Regions from separate parts of the Rhizobium sp. PK7-22 genome, predicted to be linked through region 1. Evidence: riboswitches for the same ligand, from Rfam matches in the RefSeq annotation. Region 1 holds a riboswitch; the other holds the start of a gene.
The links. A riboswitch is a leader RNA that binds a small molecule or an ion and turns the genes downstream of it on or off. The one in region 1 is predicted to bind cobalamin.
Positions count from the first base shown of each region.

Region 2: it holds a riboswitch for cobalamin, as region 1 does, so the genes downstream of both, M1E10_RS06180 (TroA family protein) here and M1E10_RS23785 (CbtB domain-containing protein) in region 1, are expected to answer to the same signal.

Region 1 covers NZ_CP096514.1:3,885,399-3,895,795, reverse strand. Annotated here, with positions in the region: gene cobN (cobaltochelatase subunit CobN) at 1-1,873, opposite strand, end outside; gene cobW (CobW family protein) at 1,888-2,925, opposite strand; gene M1E10_RS23790 (DUF1636 family protein) at 2,922-3,314, opposite strand; cobalamin riboswitch at 3,416-3,622, opposite strand; cobalamin riboswitch at 3,682-3,873, shown strand; gene M1E10_RS23785 (CbtB domain-containing protein) at 3,910-4,086, shown strand; gene M1E10_RS23780 (CbtA family protein) at 4,098-4,853, shown strand; gene cobO (cob(I)yrinic acid a,c-diamide adenosyltransferase) at 4,895-5,464, shown strand; gene M1E10_RS23770 (cobyric acid synthase) at 5,468-6,925, shown strand; gene cbiB (cobalamin biosynthesis protein CobD/CbiB) at 6,909-7,877, opposite strand; gene cobD (threonine-phosphate decarboxylase) at 7,876-8,898, shown strand; gene M1E10_RS23755 (P1 family peptidase) at 8,888-9,889, opposite strand; gene amaB (aldehyde dehydrogenase family protein) at 9,894-10,397, opposite strand, start outside.
Region 2 covers NZ_CP096514.1:281,761-292,157, forward strand. Annotated here, with positions in the region: gene M1E10_RS06160 (peptidoglycan DD-metalloendopeptidase family protein) at 1-415, shown strand, start outside; gene clpB (ATP-dependent Clp protease ATP-binding subunit) at 543-3,143, opposite strand; gene M1E10_RS06170 (DUF2946 family protein) at 3,524-3,880, shown strand; partial or broken gene M1E10_RS06175 (PepSY-associated TM helix domain-containing protein) at 3,934-5,306, shown strand; cobalamin riboswitch at 5,498-5,723, shown strand; gene M1E10_RS06180 (TroA family protein) at 5,887-6,903, shown strand; gene M1E10_RS06185 (FecCD family ABC transporter permease) at 6,906-7,940, shown strand; gene M1E10_RS06190 (ABC transporter ATP-binding protein) at 7,937-8,701, shown strand; gene M1E10_RS06195 (DUF4167 domain-containing protein) at 8,847-9,581, opposite strand; gene prmC (HemK/PrmC family methyltransferase) at 9,886-10,397, opposite strand, start outside.

The sequences.
Region 1 (10,397 bases):
GCCGGTCGCGACGCCGCCGATCCAGTCCGTCGGCCTGTGCATATTCGTCGACCAACAGCTCGAGCCGTGTCTGGCTTTCCGACAGTCCGGCGCCAGCCAAAACTGGGGGAAGGTGGCCGATGGTGAGGGCCGCAATGCGCCGCTTGGCGACGGCGGCCTCGCCCGGGTTGGAGACGATGAAGGGATAGATGACGGGCAGGCCGCCGAGGACGATTTCCGGGAAGCATTCACGCGAGAGCGCAGCGGTCTTGCCCGGCAGCCACTCCAGCGTGCCATGGGCGCCGACATGCACGATGGCATGGGCCTCGATCGTGTCTTGCATCCAGGCGCCGAAGGCCAGCAGCGCATGGCGCGGCGGCAGGTCGGGATCGTGGTAGTCGGCGCGTCGGTCGCCACCGCGGCCGCGATCCGGTGCCAGCGCCACGGTGATGTTGCCGAAGCGGGCGGCCCGGAAGCGGAATGCTTCGCCTTCGACCTCCGGATCGTCCTCGGCCGCGCCCCATGCGGCGGTGGCGGCGGCGCGTGAGGCTTCGGGCAGGTTCTGGAAGAAGGCACGATAAGCAGCGACAGGCAGCGCCGCCTGCCGTTCGGTCAAGAGATCGAGAAGCGCGCGCGGCGTCGAGGGAATATCATCCACTGCATAGCCGGCTGTCGAAAGCGCTTTCAGCATGCCGAGGACGCTCTGCGGCACGTCGAGGCCGACGGCATAACCGGTGCGGCCCGGCGCATTCGGATAGTCCGGCAGCAGGATGACAACCTTGCGCTCGGCCCGGGGCGTTGCCCTCATGTGCAGGAAGCGCGTGATGCGCTCGGCGACCTGCTCGACCCGGTCCGGTTCCGGCTGGTTGACGAGGCTGGATGCGGTGCTGCCCTGCTTGAAGGAGATCGGGCCGGCCAGCAGCCGACCGTCAAGTTCCGGCAGCACGACATGCATGGCGAGGTCGGAGGGGCCGAGGCCGCGGCGGTTCTGCCGCCAGGCATCGCGCTGCGTCGTCGCGATGACCACCTGGAAGACAGTGACGCCGGCGCGATCGAAGAGGGTTTCGCCGTCCGCATCGGCACCGGCGGCGAAGGCCGTCGTTGCAAGGATCGCGGCGGGAGAGAGATCGGCGAGCGCCTGCTCGACGAATGCCAGACTGTGTTCGTCCTTCAGGCTGCCGACGAAGATCGGCACCGGGGCGTAGCCGCGACGGGCGAGCGCTTCGAAGAGCGCGTCGATGGGGGCTGCGTCATTGGCCAGCAGCATGGAGCGGTAGAAGAGGATCGGCAGCCTCGGCGCCTCGGCCGGGAAGGAGGCAAGCAGGTGCTCGAGCGCAACGGGACCTGTCCCGGGCTCATAGAAGCCGGCCTTGGGCATGACCTGCGCCGGTTCCAGCTCCAGCTGTTCGCCGCGCGCGACGGCGGCCAGACCGGAGGCCAGCAGTCGCATGTTCTGCGGCCCGCCTTCGCGCAGGCAGGTCAGAATTGCCAGCAGTTCCGACTCGTCGACCGTCGAGGCCGCGGCAAGGCGATCGTCCCGGACGCTGCATTCGCCGGGCAGCATGACGAGCCTGGTCCCCTTGGCGCGTGCCATCCGTGCCAGTTCTTCCGTGCCGTACTGCCAGCGGTCGTAACCGCCCAGGATCCGCACCAGGATCAGCTTCGCCTGGGAGGCGGTCTTCTCCAGCCAGAGGTCCACCGACATCGGATGCCGCAGGTCGCTGAGATTGGCTGTCGCCAGCGAGAGGCCGCCGTCGGTCGGCCAGCCAGCGGCGATGCCGTTCAGGTCGCTGCCGGAAAACGACAAAACCACCACATCAGCCGGGGCCTGGTTCAGGTCGACCGGCTCGATGAGGTCGTCGAGAGATGACGATGTGGTGGCCAGAATATGCATGTCCGTTGCAGAGCCTAAGCGGCCAGCATCCTTTCTATCGCGTCGCGATCAAGCCCTTTTTCGCCGATGACGACGAGGCGGCTCTGGCGGGTTTCGCCGGGCTCCCAGGCACGGTCGAAGTAATGGTTGACGCGTGAGCCTACCGCCTGGACCTGCAGGCGCATCGGCTTGTTCGCGACGTCCACGAAGCCCTTGATGCGCAGCACGTTCTCGGCCTCGGCCGTTGCGGAAATCCGCTGCGCCAGTTCGTCGGCATTGTCGACGGCGGGCAGGTCGATGACGAAGCTGTCGAAATCGTCGTGGTCGTGATCGAGCTCGTCGTCGTGATGGGTCTTGCGGTTCTCGATGTCGTCTTCGACCGCAAGGCCGAGGCCGATCAGCACGGCCGGGTCGACCTGGCCGTTCGCCGCCGCGATGATCTTCACCGCCCGCGGCAGATGGGCGGCAATCCGCTCCCTGGCCAGCGCCAGGCCGTCGGCGTCGATGAGGTCGGTCTTGGTCAGCACGATCATGTCGGCGCAGGCGATCTGGTCGTCGAAGACTTCCTCGACCGGATCGTCATGGTCGATGCTGTCGTCGGACAGGCGCTGTTCCTCCAGGGCGGCATGGTCATGGGCCACCCTGCCTTCGGCAAGCGCGAGGCCATCGACGACGGCAATGACGGCATCGACGGTCACCCGCGCCTTGACGGCCGGCCACTGGAAGGCCTGCACGAGGGGCTTGGGCAGCGCCAGACCGGAGGTCTCGATGAGGATGTGGTCGACCCGCGGCTCGCGTGCCAGGATCTGGTCGATCGCGGGCACGAAGTCGTCGGCGACGGTGCAGCAGATGCAGCCGTTGGCGAGCTCGATGATGTTGTCGTCCGGGCAGCTCTCGATGCCGCAGCCCTTCAGGACCTCGCCATCGATGCCGACATCGCCGAACTCGTTGACGATGATCGCCAGCCGCTTGCCGTCGAGCTTTTCGATGAGGTTGCGGATCAGCGTCGTCTTGCCGGCGCCCAGGAAGCCTGTGACGACGGTGCAGGGGATACGGTCGAAGGTGACGCTCATGTGGGCATGTCCTCGTGGTGGTTGAAGGGGGGAATGCGGGCGGACATGCCGTTGCCGCGAAGGCAGGTCGGACGTCCGCGCAGGGGCAGGAAGCCGCGCTCGTCATCGGCCAGCATCATGGCGCCGGTGACGATGTCGGGCACGTTCTCCAGCGAGAGATGGCCGAAGACATAGGACCAGCCGCTGCGGTGGGAAAAGGCAGCACTCGGGCTCTTCTGGCAGTTGGCAAGGCAGGTGACGGGCTTGACGGCGAGCGGCAGATCGGCGGTCGCGTCGCGCAAGGCCTCGATCAGCGCCACGCCGGGGCGCAGTTCCGAGTTAGACGCGCAGCGGCAGTTCGTGCACACGAAGATCGTGACGTCGGTGTCTCTGATGGCTTCGTCACTCAAGGCCGCGTTCCAGCTCGATCGATATGGGGCGCGCGACGGACTGCCGCTGGCAGTCTCGCCTTGGTGATCAAGGGCTTCCTCCGGAGCACCCCGCCCGGAAAAGCATAGACATGGCGACGGCAGGTCTCCTGGCTCGCGGGTCGTCGCTTGCTGCCCACCTTCCCGGGATCACCCCAGTGGCTTATTGGCAGAAGCTCTCCGCTTACAGTTGCGGGGGCAGCCGCGGCATTGATCCGTTACCGGATCGCACCGCATTCCCTTTTCGTCCTCTCCGTTGCCGGAAAAGAACCGTCAGGCTTTCAGTAAGCCCGGTCGCCCGTTCGTGTCAATGCGTCGCAAAGGCGATTGCCGCTCGGTTCATTTGAGTTATAGTGCCCTTGTCATCGGTGCCCGAGAGGGACCAGAGGGAATGCGGTGAGACGGGTTCGTCAAATCCGCGGCTGCCCCCGCAACTGTAAGCGGAGAGCTTGATCCCATCATGCCACTGGAGCGATCCGGGAAGGCGGGAGAGAGCGTCTGATCTGCGAGCCAGGAGACCTGCCGGTGGCCTTGTGAAGATCGAATGTCCTCGGGTGGAGGACGAAAGGATACAGCTATGACGACCAAGACCGCAGCCGGCGCAATCGGCGCTTCCACCTCCAGGATCATCCCCCTCGGCATGACGGCGATGCTCGGCCTCTTCTTCGTCGGCTTTGTCGGCTTCTCCCAGATGGACGTCGTGCACAACGCGGCGCATGACTCGCGCCATTCGCTCGCGTTTCCCTGCCACTGAGGATTTCTGACATGTCCTTGTTTCGCAACATCGTCCTCGCGGCGGTGATCGCGGGCCTGTTGTCCGGGCTCGTGCTCACCGTGATGCAGAGCTTCGCCACCGTCCCGCTGATTGTCCAGGCTGAAACCTTCGAAGGTGCCGGCGCCGAAGCGGGTCATTCGCACGACCAGGCCCATTCCCATGACGCGGCGGCGCCCGCGGATCATCACCACGATGCGGAAGCCTGGATGCCGGCCGACGGCGCCGAGCGCTTCCTCTATACCGCTGCCGCCAACATGCTGGCCGGGATCGGCTTTGCGCTCCTTCTCGTGACCGCCGCCGAAGCGCTGGGCGGTCTGAAGGACTGGCGCGGCGGCCTGATGTTCGGCCTTGCCGGCTTCCTCGCCTTCAGCCTTGCCCCCGGACTTGGCCTGCCGCCGGAGCTTCCCGGCATGCCGGCTGCCGAACTCGGCGCGCGGCAGCTGTGGTGGGTCGCGACCGCCGGTTGCACGGCCGTCGGCCTCGGACTCCTCGCCTATACCCGCACGCCTGTGCTGGCCGTTGTTGCCATCGTCCTGCTCGTGCTGCCGCATATTCTCGGCGCGCCGCATCCGGTTAGCCACGAGACGGCGGTGCCGGCGGAACTGCACGCCCGCTTCGTGGCGGCGGTGCTGGCGACAAGCCTCGTCTTCTGGGCGCTGCTCGGCGCGGTCTCCGGTCTGGTCCGGACACGGCTTCGCAGCGGCGAAGAGGTCTATTCGGCCGGCACTGCAGAGCCTGTCCGTTGAGGGACATCACCGACACAGCCGAGGAACGGCATCGCGCCAAGATGGCCAACCGCAAGGCGGTGCAGGACGCGGAAGTGGCCGAGAAGACCGCGGAAAAGGGTCTTCTCATGGTCCATACCGGTTCCGGCAAGGGCAAGTCGACGGCAGCCTTCGGGCTGGCGCTGCGCATGCTCGGCACCAATCGCCGCGTCGGCATCGTGCAGTTTATCAAGGGCGGCTGGTCCACCGGCGAGCAGCCGGCGCTGGCCGTCTTCGGCGATCGCGTCGTCTGGCACACGATGGGCGAAGGCTTCACCTGGGAAACCCAGGATCTGAAGCGCGATGTCGCTGCCGCCGAGCGGGCCTGGGAGAAGGCGCTCGAGCTGATGGCGGACGAGACGATCGCCCTCGTCGTCCTCGACGAACTGAATATCGCGCTCCGCTACGAATATCTCGACCTCGACAAGGTCGTCGCCAAGTTGCAGGCCCGCCGGCCGGATCTGCATGTGGTCGTCACCGGCCGCAACGCGAAGCCGGCCCTCATCGACGCCGCCGACCTGGTGACCGAAATGACGCTGGTGAAGCACCACTTCAAGGCCGGCGTGAAGGCCCAGTCCGGCATCGAGTTCTAGATCATGGCAGCCCGGTCCCTCATGTTCCAGGGCACGGGATCGGACGTCGGCAAGTCGCTTGTCGTCGCCGCCCTGGCGCGCGCCTTCACCCTGCGCGGCCTGAAGGTCCTGCCGTTCAAGCCGCAGAACATGTCGAACAATGCCGCGGTGACCGCCGATGGCGGCGAGATCGGCCGGGCCCAGGCGCTGCAGGCCCGCGCCGCCGGTGCGGCGCTCAGCGTCCACATGAACCCGGTGCTGCTGAAGCCGCAAAGCGAGGTTGGCGCGCAGGTGGTAGTGCAGGGGCGGGTCTTCGGCAATGCCAGGGCCGCCGAATACCAGGGCCTCAAGCCGCAGCTGATGCCGCGGGTGCTGGAGAGCTTCTCGCTTCTCCAGGCGCAGGCGGATCTGGTGCTGGTGGAAGGTGCGGGCAGTGCCTCGGAGATCAACCTGCGCCAGAACGACATCGCCAACATGGGCTTTGCGCGCGCTGCCGACGTGCCGGTGGTGCTGATCGGCGATATCGATCGCGGCGGCGTCATCGCCAGCCTCGCCGGCACGAAACTCGTCCTCGATCCGGAAGACGCGGCGATGATCCGCGGCTTCATTGTCAATCGCTTCCGGGGTGATCCCGCTCTCTTCGACGACGGCATGCGGGCCATCGCCGCGCTGACCGGCTGGCAGTCGATCGGGCTTCTGCCCTTCTTCCGGGAAGCGGTGCGACTGCCGGCGGAGGATGCGCTGGGGCTGAGCGACAAGATCGAGCGCAAGGCCGGCGCCCGGCTGCGCATCGCGGTGCCGATCCTGCCGCATATCTCCAATTTCGACGACCTCGACCCGCTGGCCGCGGAGCCGGATGTCGACCTGATCCGGGTGCGCTCCGGCGAGGTCATCTCGGGCGATTGCGACCTCGTTCTGCTCGTCGGCTCGAAGGCGACGATCTCCGACCTGCAGGTGCTGAAGGCGAGCGGGCTCGACGTCGACATCGCCGCGCATGTGCGCCGCGGCGGACGGGTTCTCGGGCTCTGTGGCGGCTACCAGATGTTGGGCCGAACGCTTGCCGATCCCGAAGGTCTCGAGGGAAAGCCGGGAACGTTTGCCGGACTGGGACTGCTCGACGTCGACACCGTGTTGTCGGGCGACAAGCGGCTGGAAGCCGTCTCGGGCAAGAGCTTCGACGGCGAGCCCCTCAGCGGCTATGAAATGCATATCGGTCGCACCGGCGGACCCGATTGCGCCCGTCCGTTCGCGACCGTGTCCGGCGCGGCGGAGGGCGCCATCTCGGACAGCGGACAGGTGGTCGGCACCTATCTTCACGGCCTCTTCGGCAACGATCGCCAGCGCGGCGCCTGGCTGAAGAGGCTGGGCGGCGCGCCGTCGGATCTGAACTACGAGGCGGATGTGGATGCGGTGCTCGACCGTCTGGCCGCGCATGTGGAGAGCCACCTCGATCTCGACGGATTGCTCAGACTTGCCAGATAGCCAGCGCTCCCAGGCCGAAGAGGCCGATCAGCAGGGCGTCGGCGATGCGCGCCAGCGTCAGCGCGCGGCGGATGTCCGCAGCCGTCAGCTCGGCGCGGCCACCCGACCCCATGAACTGTGCCTCTATCATCTCTCCGCCGTAGCTGCGCGGACCGGCGAGCGCGATGCCGAGCGCACCCGCCATGGCGGCTTCAGGCCAGCCGGCGTTTGGCGACCGGTGATGCTGCGCATCGCGCCGGATGGCGGCCACGGCAGCCTTAGGCGAGGCGCCGGGAAGAAGGCAGGCGGCCGCCACGAACAGGCCACCGCTCAGGCGCGAGGCCGGCAGGTTGATCAGGTCGTCGAAGCGGGCGGCCGCCCAGCCGAAGGCCTCGTGGCGGGCAGAGCGGTGGCCGATCATGCTGTCGGCGGTATTGGCGGCCTTGTAGGCGGCGCCACCGCCAAGGCCGGCCACTCCCAGCCAGAAGGCGGGCGCGACGATGCCGTCGGAAAAATTCTCCGCCAGGCTTTCGACCGCCGCCCGGCAGACGCCCGCCTGGTCCAGTTGCTCCGGATCGCGGCCGACGATCATCGAGACCGCCTTGCGGCCGGCCTCGATGCCTCCGGTCTCCAGTGCTGTGGCGACCGCCTCGACGTGGCTTTCCAGGCTCTTCTGCGCCGGCAGCATGGCCGCGATGAGCACCAGCAGAACGAAGCCGAACTGGCTTCCGGCAAGAAGACGCTCGAGGATAAACGAGATGGCGACGGTCACGCCGATGAGGACGACGAGTGCTGCAATGCCCCAGGCCTTGCGGCGCCCAAAGGTCTGGCTCTCGCGATTCCAGTTGCTGTCGAGACCGGAGATCAGCCGGCCGATCCAGGTGACGGGATGGCCGATCAGGCGGTATAGCCATTGCGGATAGCCGATCAGCCGTTCGGTCAGCAGGGCAAGGAAGGCGAGCAGGAGGTACATGCAGGGTATGGCATCTGGAGCTGACGGGACAATCCAGCATGGAGGCAATCTGGCACGGGCGCGGCTGCAGTTCCCGCAGGCGCCCGAGCCGTGGATCGATCTCTCCACCGGCATCAATCCCTATTCGTATCCGCATTCCGCCGTGCCAGCCAATGCTTTCTCGCGCCTGCCCGAGCCAGCGCTTGCCGAGCGGCTGAAGGTGCTGGCCGCGCAGGCTTACGCCGCGCCCTCGGCGGCGCATGTCGTTGCAGCGCCCGGCACGCAGATCCTTCTGCCGATGATTGCGGCGCTGCCGCAAGTCCGAGCCCATGCCGCCGTCCTGTCGCCGACCTATGCGGAGCACGCCCGTGCGGCCCGGCTGGCCGGCTATTCGGTGACGGAGACCGAAGATTTCGCCAGCCTGGGCGATGCCGCCCTCGCTGTCGTCGTCAATCCGAACAATCCGACGGGACGCACGACCGCCCGCGGCGACCTGCTCGCGCTCGCCGCGCACATGCGCTCGAAGGGTGGCCTGCTGGTCGTCGACGAGGCCTTTCAGGATGTCTCGGAGACCGAAAGCGTGGCGGATGCCGTGGGCGACGGTGACCTCCTCGTGCTGCGTTCCTTCGGCAAGTTCTACGGCATGGCGGGCGTCCGGCTGGGTTTTGCCATTGCCTCGGCGGATGTGGCGGCGCGACTGGAGGGACAGCTGGGGCCGTGGTCCGTCTCAGGCCCGGCGCTGCATGTCGCGCTGGAGGCGCTGGCGGACCGGGACTGGCGGCAGGCCATGCAACAGACGCTGAAGCTCAAGGCGGCACGCCTCGACTCGCTCCTGGAAGAATGTGCCATCCCCGTCGTCGGCGGTACTTCGCTTTTTCGCTATGTCCGCCACGAGCGGGCGGCGGCACTCCATGCGGCGCTCGGGGAAGCCGGCATTCTGGTCCGGAGTTTCGAGGAACGGTCTAACTTCCTGCGTTTCGGCCTGCCGGGCGATCACGAATGGGAGCGTCTGGAAGCGGCTTTGAGGGCGCTCAGGCTTTAGAGATGGCGGAAAAACGATCTCGCCAGTCCGGCTGGGCACCGGCATGGGGCAGGGCTGTTGCCTCGTAGACACCGCGCGCCACGGCGCGTGCCGTCACCAGCGCCGCCAGATGAAAGATCTCCATCAGTGCTGCCGGATCGGCAACGGGTCGCGCACCGGTGGCGGCTGAGAAGATCGTATCGCCATCGAAGGGCAGATGCGCCGGAATGACCGCTCGGGCGAGGCCGTCGTGGCCGGCGATCGAAAGCCGGTGCGCCTGCGCCTTCGTCAGAACCGCATCGGTGACGACGACGCCGATGGTGGTCGCCGGGATGGTCATGCCCTTGAGGCGCATGGCGGTATCGAAATCCCCCGGCATCCCGAGACCGCCGAACTCGCCGGCGAGCTCGAAGGGCGCTGCCCAGAAATGCGGACCCTCGCCGATGGTGGCCGTGCCCATGGCGTTGACCGCCATCAGCGCGGCAACCGTATGGCCCGACCGCGTGACGGCACTTGCCGATCCGATCCCGCCCTTGACGGTCGCGGTCGTCGCGCCGGTGCCGGCGCCGACAGTTCCCAGTTCAAAGGGCCCGGTTTGCGCTGACAGAAATGCCTGATAGCCCATCTCGCGGTAGGGCGAATGCAGGCCCCAGTCCTTGTCGCCGCCGTTCAGGAGATCCATCAGGATCGCCTGTGGCACGATCGGAACGCGGGCGGGGCCGACCGCAAAGCCGCGGCCGATCTGCCGCAGTCCCGACTGCACGCCGCCGGCAGCATCGAGACCGAAGGCGGAGCCGCCCGAGAGCACGAAGGCATCTACGGCTTCGACTGTCATCGAGGGATCGAGCAGTGCCGTCTCGCGCCCGCCCGGCGCGCCGCCCAGCACGCTGCCGGAGGCGACGGCCGGCCTGTCAAAGATCACCGCCGTCACCCCGGAGCCGAGCACCAGATCGGTGGCGTGGCCGACAGCCACGCCCTCGATGTCGGTCAGGAGGTTGAGCGGTGCGCTCATGGCGTCAGATCACGTCGAACTTGACGCCCTGGGCGAGCGGCAGGGTGCGGCCGTAGTTCATCGTGTTGGTCTGGCGGCGCATGTAGGCCCTCCAGGCGTCGGAGCCGGATTCGCGGCCACCGCCGGTTTCCTTCTCGCCCCCGAAGGCGCCGCCGATTTCCGCACCGGACGGGCCGATATTGACATTAGCGATGCCGCAATCGGAGCCCCGGTCGGAGACGAAGATTTCGGCTTCGCGCATGTCATTGGTGAAGATTGACGACGACAGGCCCTGCGGCACGTCGTTGTGCAGGCGCAGCACCTCGTCGAAGTCGCTGTACTTCATGACGTAGAGGATCGGCGCGAAGGTTTCTTCCTTCACGGGGCCGGTCTGCTCCGGCATTTCGACGATGGCCGGGCGAACGTAATAGGCCTCCGCCGCGCCGTCCTGCTCGATGCGCTCGCCGCCGGTGACCTTGCCGCTGGCTGCTTTGGCGGCCTCGAGCGATGCCTGCATCTTGTCAAAGGC
Region 2 (10,397 bases), 320 kb from region 1:
CACCGGCACCGATTGGGCCGCCCCCCGCGGCACGCCGATCATCGCCTCGGGCAATGGCACCGTCGAATCGGCCGGATGGTCGTCCGGCTATGGCAACCAGACGATCATCCGCCACGCCAATGGCTACGAGTCCTCCTACAACCACCAGAGCGCCATCGCCAAGGGCGTCAAGCCGGGCGCCAAGGTGACCCAGGGTCAGGTGATCGGCTACGTCGGCTCCACCGGCCTCTCGACCGGAGCCCATCTGCACTACGAGCTGATCGTCAATGGCACCAAGGTGGATCCGATGAAGATCCGCCTGCCCGGCGGCAAGTCGCTGGCCGGCGAGGATCTTGCCCGCTTCAAGGACGAGCGCAGCCGCATCGATGCGCTGCTTGGCACCGGCGGCGACCCGGCGGAAGTCGCCAGCCGCTGATCCCACGACAGGACTGATCTAGATGGAAAAAAATGGCGGCCCCAGAGGCCGCCATCTTCGTCGTGCGCTGCGTGGCTACGCCGCTTCGCGGACCTGACCTTTTACGCCGCTTCGCGGACCCGACCTTTTACACCGCTTCGCGGACTGGCCGCGTGACGCGGAAGAGCAGGCGATCGGTGCCGGCGTCGACCGCCACTGCCGATTCGTCCGGGATCTGCCCGCCTAGGATCTGCTCGGCCAGCGGATCCTGCACGAACTTCTGGATCACCCGCTTCAGCGGCCGCGCCCCATAGACCGGATCGTAGCCCTTGGCTGCCAGCCACTCGCGGGCGTCCGGGTTGAGCGTGATGGCGATCTTGCGCTCGGCCAAGAGCGACACCAGCCGTTTCATCTGGATGTCGACGATCGTTCCCATCTCGTTGCGCGCCAGGCGGTGGAAGAGAATGATATCGTCGACGCGGTTGAGGAATTCCGGGCGGAAGGAGGCTTTGACCACATCCATCACCTGGTCGCGGACGCTGTCCACATCCTCGTGTTCGCCGAGTGCGGTGAGATAATCCGCCCCGAGGTTGGAGGTCATGATGATGATCGTGTTCTTGAAGTCCACCGTCCGGCCCTGGCCGTCCGTCAGCCGCCCGTCGTCGAGCACCTGCAGGAGCACGTTGAAGACATCCGGATGCGCCTTCTCGATCTCGTCGAAGAGCACCACCTGATAGGGCTTGCGCCGCACCGCTTCCGTCAGCGCGCCGCCTTCCTCGTAGCCGACGTAGCCGGGAGGCGCACCGATCAGCCGGGCGACCGAATGCTTCTCCATGTATTCCGACATGTCGAGGCGCACCATCGCCGTCTCGTCGTCGAACAGGAAGCGGGCGAGCGACTTCGTCAGCTCCGTCTTGCCGACGCCCGTGGGCCCGAGGAAGATGAACGAGCCGATCGGCCGGTTCGGATCCTGCAGGCCGGCGCGCGAGCGGCGCACGGCCCGCGACACCGCCTGGACGGCATCGCCCTGGCCGACCACGGACTTGGCGAGTTCGTCTTCCATCCGAAGCAGCTTGTCGCGCTCGCCCTCCAGCATCCGGTCGACCGGAATGCCGGTCCAGCGGGAGACGATATGGGCGATATTGTCCGGGCTGACGACCTCCTGGACCATGGCATTGACGCTCGTGTCCTGGGCTTCCGCCGCGGCGAGCTCCTTCTCCAGGCCGGGGATGACGCCATAGGCAAGTTCGCCGGCGCGCTGGAACTCGCCCTTGCGCTGCGCGATCGCCAGTTCGTTGCGGGCCTCGTCAAGCTGTCCCTTCAGATCGGCGGCAAGCCCGAGCTTCTGCTTCTCCGCCTGCCAGCGGGCCGTCAGCGCCCCGGCTTCTTCCTCGAGCGAGGCGAGTTCGGTCTCCAGCCGGTTCAGCCGGTCGCCGGACGCCACGTCGGTTTCCTTCTTCAGCGCCTCGCGCTCGATCTTCAGCTGCATGATCCGCCGGTCAAGCTCGTCGAGTTCCTCGGGCTTGGAATCCACCTGCATCCTCAGCCGCGAGGCGGCCTCGTCCATCAGGTCGATAGCCTTGTCGGGCAGGAAGCGGTCGGTGATATAGCGGTTGGACAGCATGGCGGCCGCCACCAAAGCGGAATCGGAGATCCGCACCTTGTGGTGCTGCTCGTACTTCTCCTTCAAGCCGCGCAGGATCGAGATGGTGTCCTCGACCGTCGGCTCGTTGACCATGACCGGCTGGAACCGGCGGGCAAGCGCTGCATCCTTCTCCACGTGCTTGCGGTATTCGTCGAGCGTGGTGGCGCCGACGCAATGCAATTCACCGCGGGCAAGCGCCGGCTTCAGGAGGTTGGAAGCATCCATCGCCCCATCCGCCTTGCCGGCCCCGACCAGCGTGTGCATCTCGTCGATGAACAGGATGATCTCGCCGTTTTCGGACTGGACCTCGTTCAGCACCGCCTTCAGGCGCTCCTCGAACTCGCCGCGGTATTTGGCACCCGCAATCAGCGAGCCCATGTCGAGCGCCATCAGCCGCTTGTCCTTCAGGCTCTCCGGCACGTCTCCATTGACGATGCGCAGCGCCAGGCCTTCCGCGATCGCCGTCTTGCCGACGCCGGGCTCGCCGATCAGCACCGGATTGTTCTTGGTGCGGCGCGACAGCACCTGGATCGTCCGGCGGATCTCGTCGTCGCGGCCGATCACCGGATCGAGCCGGCCTTCGCGGGCTTCCGCCGTCAGGTCGCGGGCATATTTCTTCAGCGCGTCGAAACCCTGCTCGGCATTGGCGCTGTCGGCCGTGCGACCCTTGCGCAGGTCATTGATCGCCTGGTTGAGGGCATTCGCCGTGAGCCCCGCCTTCTTCAAGGTCGCCGCCGTCGAGGCGCTCGTCTCGATCACCAGCGCCAGCAGAAGCCGCTCGACGGTGACGAAACTGTCGCCTGCCTTCTTGGCCGCCTCTTCGGCGGTGGAGAACACCTTCGCAAGCGGCTGCGACAGATAGATCTGCCCCTCGCCGCCGGACACCTTGGGCAGTTTTGCAAGGGCTGCGTCGTTGGCGATGCGGGCCGCCTTGGCATCGCCGCCAGCGCGTTCGATCAGTGCCGCGGCCATGCCCTGGTCGTCGTCGAGCAGCACCTTCAGCACATGCTCCGGCGTGAACTGCTGATGCCCGTCAGACAAGGCCTTGCTCTGGGCCGACTGCAGGAAACCGCGCACCCGTTCCGAATATTTCTCGATGTTCATGTCAAACCTCCACGGATCGTTTCGCCCAGTATACGGCACGCAACGATGATTGAGATTGAGCTCCCTCAATAGGCGAGCCCGTCTGCCGAAACTTTCGGCGTCGATCCAGATATGGGAGGCGATTTTGCGCATTTAAAGAAGCCGTTGAAGGATTTGGCAGCGCCTGCCGCCAGCCTGCAGATCCGACATCACCGGACAGGCGAACGCCGGCATTCACGTCAGATCGGTCGCGGGCGGATCGTCCTTCCATTGATCAGCCCCAGATCAGCCCCAGAATCATCCCCATAATCAGCCAGGGTGACATTGCGGCAATCCTGTGCCATCCAGCCCTGATGAAGATGCTGCGCCGCGTGATCGGAGACCGGACTTCGGCCACTGCCATGGCAGTGCTCGCCGCCTATCTCCTGTTGCTGCAGGGCTTCGTCGGCGCCGTGACGCGAAGCGCCATGGCGGCCTCGGCCATGGATCCGCTGCACATCATCTGTGTCTCCGACGGCACGATGGCCGGCGACCTGCCATTCGGCGGCGACGGTTCCTCGAAGGGGGCAGCCGATTGCCCCTGCGCTTCGCTTTGCCGCCTGACCGCAACGACGCCGGTGGCGATCCTTCCCGGCACGGCCTTCCTCGGCCTGCGCAATGTCTACCAGCTCTACACCGCATCCTTCGCGGCTCCGCAGGATGTCGTCGTGGCGCTGCGGGGCTTGCTGCCGCAACCGCGCGCACCTCCCATCTCCTGACGTCAACCGGCCATCGGCCGGTCCCGCAATGATGACATCCCAGGAGACGACCTATGTCCGACATCACCCTCGGGCGGGAGAGCACCGGCGCTGCCGTGCGATCCCCATCCGACCTCTATCGCGCCGTCTGGCGCTGGCACTTCTACGCCGGCCTGCTGGTGCTGCCCTTCATGATCACGCTCGCCGTCACGGGCGCGCTCTATCTCTTCCGCGACGAACTCGACGCCGTCATTCATGCCGATCTGCTGCGGGTGGAGATCCGCCAGGACGCCGGCATGGCCTCGCCGGCGGCCATGGTCGCGGCAGCCACGGCAGCCTTTCCAGGCACCGCCCTGAAGTTCACCGATCCCGCCACGCCCGACGCCTCCGCCGAAATCACGGTGAACACGGCGGACCAGGGCAAGCTTGCCGTCTATGTCGATCCCTATGGCGGCCAGGTGCTGGGCTCCCTGCCGGACCGGGGCACGGTGATGTGGACCGTCCGCACTCTCCACAGCCTGAAATACTTCGGCACCGCCACCCGCTGGCTGATCGAGATCGCCGCCGGCTGGTCAATCCTGCTCGTCGGGACCGGCATCTACCTCTGGTGGCCAAGGAACCGGACCGGCGGCGTCCTCAGCGTCCGGGGCACGCCCAGACGCCGTGTCTTCTGGCGCGACATGCATGCGGTCACCGGCATCTTCGTCGGTGTCTTCATCGTGTTTCTCGCCGTCACCGGGATGCCCTGGTCGAGCGTCTGGGGCGCCAAGGTCAACGAGTGGGCGAACGGCAGCAACTTCGGTTATCCGGTCGGCGTGCGGGTGGCCGTTCCCATGTCGGACGAACATCTCGACCATGTCGCCAAGACCTCCTGGTCCATGGAGCAGGCACAGGTTCCGCAGTCGCCGGAACACCCGCAGGGCGCGGGGACCATCGGCCTCGATCAGGCGGTCCAGACCTTGGAGCGGCTGGGTCTGCATCCCGGCTATGCCGTCAACATCCCGACCACGCCGACCGGCGTCTTCACCGGCTCGGTCTATCCCGACGATCTTTCGCAGCAGCGTGTCGTGCATCTCGACCAGTATTCCGGCGAGCCTCTGATCGACATGAGCTTCAGGGAATACGGTCCGCTCGGCAAATGGCTGGAATGGGGCATCAACGTCCACATGGGCCAGGAATTCGGCCTCGCCAACCAGATCGTGCTCGCGATCGCCTGTGCCGCCATCGTTCTGCTCGCCGTCTCGGCCGGCGTCATGTGGTGGAAACGTCGACCCGCCGGGTCTCTCTCGGCGTCCCGCCCATGCCCTCCGACCGGCGGGTCTTCCGTGGCCTGTTGGCGATCCTGGTCATCGGCGGGTTGTTGTTTCCGCTGGTCGGCCTGTCGCTCATCGTCATGCTGACGCTTGACTGGGCTTATACGCACCTCAAGGGCAAGCGAACGACCTGAAGATCGAGGCTTCGGCGCACCCTCGGCGACGCGACCGGAGCCTCCTGTTCAGACAGCATCTGGACATGCCCAATTCTTGGCTATAAGTAATGTTATTACATATCGCTTTGGAGACGGCGCAATGACGAATTACTGCCTTCCTCGCCCAAACCCACACCGCTCCATCGGGCTTGACCATGAGGCCCGCTTCACGTTTAGCTGATTGCGATGGTTCCCCGACGGTGACTCGAAGGGGATTAATAGGGAACACGGTGAGGCCCGAAGAGGTGCCGAGACCGTGGCTGCCCCCGCAACTGTAAGCGGATTGCCACTCATCCTCGGGCGTCGCAAGGCGCCATGCCACTGGGTTTTCCCGGGAAGGCAGATGAAGGGCGGATATCCGTGAGCCAGGAGACCTGCCATCGAACACCACTCAGTCGGCCGGGCGGGGATGCCCGGCAAGGGAACAGATATGACCGACCTGCACCTTTGCCCCCAGGCACCACCCCTCCGTCTCGACCGGTTTTCCGCCCGCGGCCGCGCCGCCGATGCCGTCTGAACCGCGGCATTCGCCTCCTTTCCTCCTGATCGAGATGATTTCATGCACAAGCTTGTTGCCAGCCTCACGCTTTCGCTCGGCCTTGCCGGCCTCGCCACGCCCTCTCTTGCAGCCACCGCCTACCCCTTGACGATTAGCAACTGCGGTCAGGAGGTCACCTTCGACAAACCGCCTTCGCGGGTGGTCTCGATCGGTCAGGGAATGACCGAAATCCTCTTCTCCCTCGGTCTTGCCGACAAGCTCGTCGGCACCGCCGTCTGGGTCGGTCCGGTGCTGCCGCAATACGCCGAGGTCAATCGCGGCATCGAGCGGCTGGCCGACAATGATCCGAGCTTTGAATCCGTCGTCGGGCAGGAGCCGGATCTGGTCACGGCCGAATTTGAATGGCACGTCGGCGCGCAGGGCTCCGTCGGCAAGCGCGAGCAGTTTGCGCAACTGGGCATCGACACCTATGTCGCGCCGGCCGACTGCGTCGCCAAGGTTAATACCAACGGTGGCGACGGCGTTCGCGGGCAGCTCTTCACCATGGACCTGGTCTACCAGCAGATTGCCGAGCTCGCCGAGATCTTCGACGTGACGGAACGCGGCGACGCCCTGATCGCCGATCTGAAACAGCGGGAAACGGCAGCGATCGCCTCCGTTGCCGGCGCATCCGGCAAGAACCTGCCCGTCGTCTTCTGGTTCTCCAGCAAGGAAGTCGACGGCGACGCCTTCATCGCCGGCAGGAACGGAGCGCCCGCTTACATCCTCAAGACGCTTGGTGCCCGCAATGTCGTCGACACCGAGGAAGAATGGCCGCTCGTCGGCTGGGAGACGATCGCTGACGCCGATCCTTCCGTGATCGTCATCGCCACCATGGATCGTCGCCGCTATGCCGCCGACAATCCGGAGGTGAAGATCGACTTCCTGGAGAACGATCCGGTCACGCAGGAGCTGGACGCCGTCAGGAACAGGCGCTTCGTCATGATGGACGCGCAGTCGATGAACCCGACGATCCGCACGGTCGACGGCATCGAGCTCCTGGCGGACGGCATCAAGACCTTCGGTCTTGCACGGTGAGCCTGGCTTTTCCCGCGCGTTCGCCACGGTGGTCGCTTTTCGCGCTTGCCGCGGTCGGCCTTCTGCTTCTCGCCCTGATGGTGAGCCTCGCCGTCTCAATCGGCGAGATCGCCATCCCGCTCGCCACGACCGCAAAGGCCGTCGCCAACCGGCTTTTTGACGCTGGCTTCGAACTCAGCCGCATCCACCAGGGGATCGTCTGGGACTATCGCTTCAGCCGCGCGCTGGTCGCCGCCAGCGCCGGCGCCTCGCTGGCGCTCTGCGGCGCGGTGCTGCAGGCGCTGCTGCGCAATCCGCTCGCGGAACCCTATGTGCTCGGCATCTCCGCCGGCGCATCCACCGGCGCCGTCTGCGTCACCATCCTCGGGTTGGGCTCAGGCGTGCTCAGCCTCTCCGGCGGCGCCTTTATCGGTGCGGCCATCGCCTTCCTCCTGGTCGGCATCCTGGCGGCGGGCGTCGGCGGCACTAGCGAGCGCGTCATTCTCTGCGGCGTCGCCGGATCGCAGCTCTTCAGTGCACTGACCTCCTATATTGTCACCACCTCCGCCAATGCCGAACAGGCGCGCGGCGTCCTGTTCTGGCTGCTCGGATCACTGAGCGGCGTGCGCTGGCCGGACGTCTATCTATCGGCTCCCGTCGCGCTCATCGGCCTTCTGGTGTGCCTCGCGCATGTGCGGGCGCTGGATGCCTTTGCCTTCGGCACCGATGCCGCCGCCGCCCTCGGCGTCTCCGTCCGGCGGGTGCAGGTCGTGCTGCTCGGCACCACCGCCGCCATGACGGCCTGCGTCGTCAGCATGGTCGGGTCGATCGGCTTCGTCGGCCTCGTCGTTCCCCATGCCGCCCGTTTCCTGATCGGGCCGGGCCATGCGCGCCTGCTGCCGGTCGCCGCCCTTTTCGGTGCCATCTTCATGGTCGCCGCCGATATCATGTCACGCATCATCATCCCCCAGCAGATCCTGCCGATCGGCGTCGTCACGGCGCTCTTCGGCGCTCCGGCCTTCGCGCTGATCCTCTACCGGGCGAGGAAGACAGCATGAGCATTACCCTTGATGACGTGAGCTTTGCCGCCGGCGACACCCTCATCGTCGACGGCGTCAGCCTTCATGCGGAAAAGGGCAAGGTGCTCGGCCTGCTCGGACCCAACGGATCCGGGAAATCCAGCATGCTGCGGCTGATCTGTCGCTTACGAAAGATCAAAAGCGGCGTCATCCGTCTGGGAGACGACGATCTCTCGTCAATTGCCCGCGGTTCGCTCGCCCGGCGCATCGCGCTGGTCGAACAGCAGTCGGAGACGGACACGCAGATGACGGTGCGCAACGTGGTCCAGCTCGGCCGCACCCCGCACCGCGGTTTTCTCACCCCCTGGACGACGCAGGACGAGGCGGCCGTCACGCAGGCACTCCAACGGGTCGACATGCAGGAGCGCGCCGGCCGGCTCTGGCAGACACTTTCCGGCGGCGAGCGGCAGCGTGTCCATCTTGCCCGGGCACTCGCCCAGGAGCCGGACGAATTGATCCTGGACGAGCCGACCAATCACCTTGATATCCAGCACCAGCTCGAGATCCTCTCGCTGGTCTCCAAGCTCGGCATCACCTGCATCGTCGCATTGCATGACCTCAATCTCGCGGCCATGTTCTGCGACAGGCTAGCGGTGCTGCAGGAAGGCCGTGTCGTCGCAGTCGGGACATTGGAGGCGGTGCTGACTGAGAACCTGCTGCAAACCGTCTTCGGCGTCCGCGCCCATGTGGAGAAATCGCCGGTGCATGGCCGCTGCAATATACAGTACCGCATGGGCTGAACTGTATCGGGCAGGTGGCATCCCGCCCCGAAAGGGAGCGGCCCGAATGTGATCGCCCCGTTTCACCTCGCCCACACTCCCCGGAAAAGAAAAACTCCGGCCTTTCGACCGGAGTTCTCGTTCAAATCACAGCTTTTGGGCTGGCTTACTCGCTGGCGACGTCCGCCATGGCAGGCTGGCCATCGTCGGCGCCGCCTTCGGAAGGTGCGTCACCTTCGCCGCGACGGGTCCGGCGCGGCCGGTTGCCGGCATTGCGGCGGCGCGGCTGACGCGCTTCGCCCGTTCCTTCTTCGGCTGCAACTTCGGCCGGCGTGCCTTCGATTACAGGCTGCGGGCCTGAACCATCGACCACTGGTGCCTCGACTGCGGCGGCGACAGGCGCCTGCTCACGGCGTGGTTCGCGGCGCGGCTGCTGCTCCCGGCGAGGCTGCGGCGGCTGTTGCTGCGGCTGCGGCTGCTGCTGGGGTTCGTGGGGATACTGCGACCGGCCGTTGCCGTCGTCGTCCATATCGTTGTTGTCGTTGTCGTCGCCGTCCTGGCCGTCGCGATCCTGGTAGTCACCGCGCTCGTCGCGCTGGGACCGTTCCTGCATCTGCGCCTGGGCAGTGGCGATGATCCGATTGTAGTGCTCGGCGTGCTGCAGGTAGTTTTCCGCCATGACCCGATCGCCGGCACTGTGGGAATCGCGGGCAAGTGTCGAGTATTTCTCGGCAATGTGCTGAGCCGTACCACGGATTTTCACGTCTGGGCCGGAGCTGTCGTAAGTGCGGGTAAGCGGGTTGCCGCCCTTGCGGTTGAAGTTGTTGTTGTTGCCGCCGCCGCTGTTGTTGCTGGAGCCGCCGCGCCCTCGACCGCGCTTGTTCTGCTGTCCTGGCCTCATAGATCGTTCACCTGAATTTTCTGTTTTCCGCTGATAAGGGACCACGCGGCCATGCTGGCTCATGCCAGACCAGGACTTCGCGCGCCACGGACAGGACGAAACAAGGTCGCCTGCCGCTTGTGAAAGTCAAATTAACTGATTCACGCACCAGGAAATATTCAACCTTCGAAACTCTGTAATAGAGCCGGTCTCAAGGTTGACTTAAACCCGAACGAATCTCCGTTCATTCCCAGCCGCCCAGTGCGTGGCCGCAAGCTATCGCGCTTCCCAAGTAAATCCAAGCCTTTTCTTTCGCCGTGCAAAATCAGGGACCTGGCTTTTCGGGAGCAAAGATGAGGACGCGGTCGTTATCCCCATAGTCGCGGACCGCCTGCCGGAGCACGAAGCCCGCGGCAATGAAGATTTCCGTGACGCTGTCCTTCTGGTCGAAGCCGATCTCGACGCCGAGAATGCCGTCGGCCTGGAGCGCCGCACCGGCGCCGGCTGCAATCGCGCGGTAGGCATCAAGCCCGTCAGGTCCGCCGTCGAGAGCCCTGGGGGGATCGAAATCCCGCACCTCCGGCTCCAGCGCTGGAATGACATCTGCCCTGATATAGGGCGGGTTTGACACGATTATGTCGAACCGTCCGGGGATGTCCGCAAACCAGTCGCTGCGCACTGCCTGAAACCTGTCGCCGAGCCCCAGCCGCTCCGCATTGTCGCGGGCCGTGCGCAGGGCGTCCTCGGAAACATCGGAGCCAACGCCCTGTGCGGCAGGGCACTCCTTCAGGAGAGCCAGCAGGATGGCACCCGTTCCGGTTCCCAAATCAAGCACGC